DNA from 2 places in the Lacticaseibacillus boliensis genome. Region 1 is predicted to be linked to the other one. Evidence: riboswitches for the same ligand, from Rfam matches in the RefSeq annotation. Region 1 holds a riboswitch; the other holds the start of a gene.
The links. A riboswitch is a leader RNA that binds a small molecule or an ion and turns the genes downstream of it on or off. The one in region 1 is predicted to bind lysine.

Region 1 (3,113 bases):
CAGCCAGGAACGCAACGATGAGGACTAGGATGATTTGAATGAAGTTCAAAGACATTGTAGTATCCTCCCTTTTTCCTGGGTAAAAATATAAACAAGCGGCAAAACGCTTAAATCACTACTTGGCAGCGTTCAAGGCGTCTTGAGCCTTCTTCAAGATGTTATCCATGTTTTCTGCGGAATCGGTTGGGACCTTACGAACATCAAACTTGATGCCCTTAGCCTTCAACTTACCGAAGGTGTCGATATCTTCTTGATCGAATGCCAACACTTTGTTTGGTTGTACCTTACCTGCGGAATGCGCCATAGAACCGACGTTGATTTCCTTCAGTGGCACACCACCATCGACAGCACGCAACGCGTCTTCAGGATTTTCGAATAATAGCAGTGCTTTTTCACCGCCAAAGTGCTTGTCGTCTTTGGCGATCTTGATCATCTGATCAACTGGAACAACATGCGCGTGGATGCCACCAGGAGCAGCATCGGTGATCAATTGCTTTCTAAGCTTGTCGCGAGCAACGTTGTCAGAAACAACAATGATCCGCGTTGGCTTAACTGACTTCGACCAAGCCGTTGCAACTTGTCCGTGCAGCAGGCGAGAGTCGATACGTGCAAGGACGTATTCGAGACTGCCTGGACGGCCAGCGTTACCACCCTTGGCAGCTGGTGCAGCTGCGGCAGCAGGTTTTGGTTCAAGCGATTCAGGCTTGATCTTGACCCCGTCACGTCCTGCTTCTACCAAGTGTGCTGCAATCTCATGTGCTGAGGTCATCGACAGACGCGAGCCATAAGCTTCAATGAGCATCGGCAGGTTCAGACCTGTAACGATTGCCCACTTGTCCTTATGTGCTTCGAACAAACCGTTGGATTGGTTGAATGGTGAACCGCCCCACAGATCGACTAGGAACAACACTTCGTCGTCCGCATCGAACTTCGCAATGGCTTCTTCAAGATGTGCTTTCAGATCATCTGGTCCTTCGTTGGGCATGAAAGTAACAGCTTCGACTTTCTCTTGCTCACCGAAGATCATTTGACCGGATTGCTTAATGCCAGCGGCGAATTGCCCGTGACTAGCAAGAATGATTCCGACCATTGTTTGTCGCCTCCTAAATAATATTTGGGTGTGGGTCCCTCTACACGGAATAATGAGAATAATGTGCAGAAATTGCCCACGAAATGAATCCCCAAGAGCTAGTATGCCGTTATCACGGGGCTTTTGCAATCCCTTTCTTGACGCAAAATTGAGCGTTTTCATGAAAGGACTATACCAGCGGGCATCAGCGAAATCTTTTCTTGTTAAATTTTTCTCGAATTGTGGGGCTGTGCCGTATCTAAGACTGGAAAATGTGAGACGTTTTGGCGATTTTGTTTTCACGGGCTATGGAAACAGTTGTGATGTTAATAATCGATAAAACGTTTTTATTTTTGGGAAAACGTTTTATCATCGATCACCATAATACGTTGACGGACGCAGGCGCATCCGCTATACTCGCAACAAGACATATGAATATCCACCAAGAAATAGAGGTCGCGGGTGGTGACGAACGCAACGGAGGGCTGAATCCCGATGAAGTTGCCGTAAGCATCCCCGCCGAAATCTCCTGTGCGATTCGGCGCACATCAGGTTGGGCTAAGCGAGAAAATCGCTTAGACTGTCGCAGCAATGCGGAGCGCTATGATTCTGGTTTTAACTACTGAAATCAGGGGATCGACCTTTATTTAATTGAGGGTCGATCCCCTTTAATGTTCTCTCTATTCCTTCGGTGAAGAGCGAAGCAACGCGCACTTAGCGCGTAGCTCGACAACAATTGCAACGTGACGCCTTACCGCGTCACTCGCCAAACCACGAAGGAGGACAATGTCTTATGAAGAAAGTGTGGCACTACCTGTTGGGGGTAGCCATGATGATAGGGATAGCGGCGGCGGTTGCCGGCCGGCCGACGCCGGTTTCGGCAAGCGGCACCTTCAAAGTCGGGATGGAATGTGGGTACGCCCCGTTCAACTGGACCCAGTCGACGTCAGCTAACGGCGCCGTCAAAATTCAAGGCTCCCACGACTACGCCAACGGCTATGATGTTCAGATGGCCAAGAAAGTCGCCAAGGCCTTGGGCAAAAAGGTGGTCGTGGTCAAGACCTCTTGGGATGGCCTCCCACCTGCATTGACTTCCGGCAAGATCGACGCGATCATCGCCGGGATGTCACCAACGCCTGACCGCCGCAAGACGATTGACTTTACCGATACTTACTATGCTTCGAAGCTGACGGTGGTTGTCCGTCGCGACAGCAAGTTCGCCAAGGCGAAGAGCATTCAAGATTTCAAAGGCGCTAAGATCACGGCGCAACTGTCGACCTTCCATTATCAAGCCATCAAGCAGATGAAGGGTGTCGTCAAAGAAGAAGCGATGAACAACTTCCCGGCAATGCGGGTGGCATTGGAGTCTGGCACCATCGACGGGTATGTCTCCGAAATTCCTGAAGGCATCACTGCCCAAGACGCTAACCCGAACCTGAAGTACCTGAAGTTTTCCAAGGCTAACGGTTTCAAGACCAGCCCGGAAGACGTCGACCTCGCCATCGGCTTGCGCAAAAACGATCCGGACAAGGCCACCATCAACGCAACCTTGGCCAAGATCTCGACCAAGGAACGCAACAAGCTGATGAACACCGCCGTCGCCGTACAGCCAGACACCTCCAAACAAGGCAACTGGTTCCTCAGCATCTTGAAACAATACGGCCCGATGTTGCTTCGTGGCACCGGCATGACGCTGTTGATCTCCTTAGTCGGGACGATCGTCGGCTTCATCATCGGCTTGCTGGTCGGCATCGTCCGCACCATTCCCAAGCCTAAGACCAAAGGCAAGCGTGGCCTCCAGTGGTTCATCAACTGGCTGCTGAGCGTCTACATCGAAGTCTTCCGAGGCACGCCAATGATCGTGCAGGCCGCCGTGTTGTATTACGGCGCCGCCCAGGCCTTTGGCATCAACATGAACAAAACGATGGCGGCCTTAGTGATCGTGTCGATCAACACCGGGGCTTACATCTCTGAAATCATCCGTGGCGGGATCATCTCCGTGGATGAAGGTCAGTTCGAAGCCGCCCACGCCTTGGGCTTCACC
Region 2 (3,113 bases), on a different contig from region 1:
AAAACACCAGTCACGCCCGATCTGTAAGATCAAGCATCACTGGTGTTTAAACTTCGACAATCACTGGTTAATTACGGTGATCTCGATGCGGCGTCAGATCGACTTCAGCCAACGGGATCAGATGTGTCTTGTGTTTGACCTTATACCAGACCAACAATACGATGAATAACGGGATCGACATATACGAAACTAATAGTCGGCCCCAGGCAAAATGGGTCACACTGGAGATATCTTGACCTAAGATCATGACCAGGCTCATGACGATCGCCAACAGGGGTCCGATCGGGAACCACTTCGCATGGTACACTAATTCGTCCAGAGAGTGCCCCTGAGCGACGAAAGCACGCCTGAAGCGGTAATGGGATACAGCGATGCCAAGCCACGCGAGAAAGCCTGTGAGGCCGCTTGCGGCGACCAGCAGTTGGTAGACGCTTGGCCCCATGATGCTGGACAAAAACGTCAACGCCCCAACTGCGGTGGTTGCCAGCAATGCCGGTAGCGGCACGCCGCGGCGGTTCGTTTTGCCAAAGATCCGCGGGGCAAAACCAGAGTTGCCCATCGCCCACAGCATCCGCGTCGACGCGTACATCCCCGAGTTGGCGCTGGAGATCACCGACGTCAAGATCACGGCGTTCATGACACTCGCCGCACCTGCCAAGCCGATACGTTTGAATACCAGTGTGAACGGTGAGATGGCCACGTCTTGGGCGCTGGCGCCTAAAAGATTCGGGCTGGTGTACGGAATAATGGCCGCAATGACGGCGATAGCGAGGATATAAAACAGCAAGATCCGCCAAAACACCTGCTTAATCGCCTTGGGAATACTGGTTTCAGGCGTCTCGGACTCGCCGGCGGTAATCCCGATCAGCTCTGTCCCTTGAAACGAGAACCCAGCAACCACAAACACTGACAGCGTCGCCGGCCAGCCGCCGACAAACGGCGCGGCCTTGAAGGTGTAATTATGCAGCCCGATCGGCTTGCCTCCGAGGATCCCGACGATCGTCATGATCCCGACAGCCAAGAAAACGATGACGGTGATGACTTTGATCAGCGACAGCCAATACTCGGTTTCGCCAAACGATCGCACCGAGATGATGTTGATCAAGAAAATCAACGCCAAAAATCCGAGCGAAAAGATCCAACCCGGTACCGCCGGCAACCAAAAATGCATGACGATAGCGGTCGTGGCAACATCAACCGCCACCGTGATCGCCCAGTTGAACCAATAGTTCCACCCTAAGGCAAAGCCCACCGCTGGGTCGACAAAGCGACTCGCGTATTCTGAAAAGCTCCCGGAAACCGGGATATAAGTTGCCATTTCACCCAGACTGGTCATCAAGAAGAAGACCATGATCCCGATGCCGATATAAGCGAGGATCGCCCCACCAGGTCCGGCAGTCGCGATGGCACTGCCGCTGGCAACGAATAAGCCAGTCCCGATCGAACCACCAAGAGCGATCATCGACAGGTGCCGGGTCTTTAATGACCGACTCACCTGAGTATGTTCCTGTTTTGCCACTATTGCGCTTCCTTTCACTTCAGGTCCTACCGTGCCAGAAAGCACAAAAACGCGCATTGCTAAGGCCAATGCGCGCTGAAAGACACAGACTGATTAGCACCCCGCCGATTGGCGACAGTTCAAGTCGTATTCCAACTTGACCCAAGCCTTTTGTACTGTCGCTGCAAAAGACTTTCGGCACGATCCCCTTTTGAATGCGTTCCTCCTAGCGACAGCTAGTCCCGACACTCGACTGATGGCCCGTGCGACCTCTAATATCACGTTTTCGTGCCGTTATGGCACACTGCAAGCAGTATACCAAAAAGCCGCCGGCTTACGCCAGCGGCTCTCATTTGGTTCTCACTTATTTCTCAGCCATCCGGATATCCTCGACGATTTTGTTGCCTTCGAGGTCTTCCCGTTGGAAATCTTGATCTTCTACAGGCAGATGCAATCGCAAATCCGAGAAGGTTTGCAACGCGAGATCCGCCGATTCGACATCCATCTTCAACAGATGGCCGCCAAATTTGTGGTCGTCACTCAAGAAATGCAGGTGGAATCCTGGTGCGGAAACCCCGGCATACAGTTGTGGGGAATAATAACCCACAACTGTCCCAGTAACATCAGTGGTATCAAACATCGCCTGAGCTTCAGCAGTCTGGCGCAACGTTGGATATGGTGCGGTTTGGGCACAAACGACCCGCGTCTGCACATAACTGAAGTGGCCGTGCATCTTGACGCCAGCGAAGGTGTTCTTGGTCCGCAACGCGTTGACAATCGTTGGGCGGATGTCAGCGTCACTGACGTTCGTAATTTGTTGGGCGTCTTCAAAATGTGCGTAATGCACATTAGCAAACGGCACCTTTTCATCAGGATCAACGACCCGGATCTTACCACTGGAAGCCACTTGGTAGACGACGCCGTCGAGGATCACAAGCTCGCCGTCGAGTCCAGCTAAGGTGCCAATACCAGTATCACCATGACGCATTAACTCCCCAATAGTGAGTGTCCCTGCGAATAAACCTGGCACGAGATTGGCTAAAGTACCATGTTGGAATAACAATGAACTCATGATTGTCCCTCCTAAGAATTGAATGGCTTCATTATACGCCCAACCCAAGCAAAAGTGCAACAATTTTTAAAAACTGTTGCACTGTTGATGTATACAGGCTGTTTATAGTACATAAAAATCGGTTAAAACCCGCAAGATATCGGTATCTTGTTAAGAAAAACACATGCTCTCCGGCTGTATCTACCTGTTAGAACTGGTCTTCCAACATGGTCTGGCTGAGCTTCAAGTTGTCGGAATAATCGACTGGAATGTCGACGACAACGGGGCCCTCGGTGGCAAATGCTTCGTCCAAAACCTTGCCCAGATCTGTCGGCTTTTCGACACGCAAGCCTTTGGCGCCGAAGCTTTCCGCATATTTCACAAAATCGACAGGGCCAAAGTCGACACCGGCGGACTGACCGTATTTCATCTCTTCTTGGAATTTAACCATGTCGTAGTGGCCATCGTTCCAGATGATGTGCACGATGTTGGCGTGCAGGCGCACAGCTGTTTCAAGTTCTTGGCTTGAAAATAAGAAGCCACCATCACCAGAAACGGATACAG

Region 2: another riboswitch for lysine. It lies ahead of ACYVRB_RS09710 (amino acid permease); the one in region 1 lies ahead of ACYVRB_RS11940 (ABC transporter permease subunit).

What each region holds. Positions count from the first base shown of each region.
Region 1 is NZ_BAAIHN010000035.1:15,199-18,311, reverse strand. Features, by position in the region: gene ACYVRB_RS11950 (PTS mannose/fructose/sorbose transporter subunit IIC) at 1-55, opposite strand, end outside; gene ACYVRB_RS11945 (mannose/fructose/sorbose PTS transporter subunit IIA) at 116-1,090, opposite strand; lysine riboswitch at 1,512-1,681, shown strand; gene ACYVRB_RS11940 (ABC transporter permease subunit) at 1,863-3,113, shown strand, end outside.
Region 2 is NZ_BAAIHN010000022.1:34,047-37,159, reverse strand. Features, by position in the region: gene ACYVRB_RS09710 (amino acid permease) at 68-1,462, opposite strand; lysine riboswitch at 1,606-1,781, opposite strand; gene budA (acetolactate decarboxylase) at 1,863-2,570, opposite strand; gene alsS (acetolactate synthase AlsS) at 2,758-3,113, opposite strand, start outside.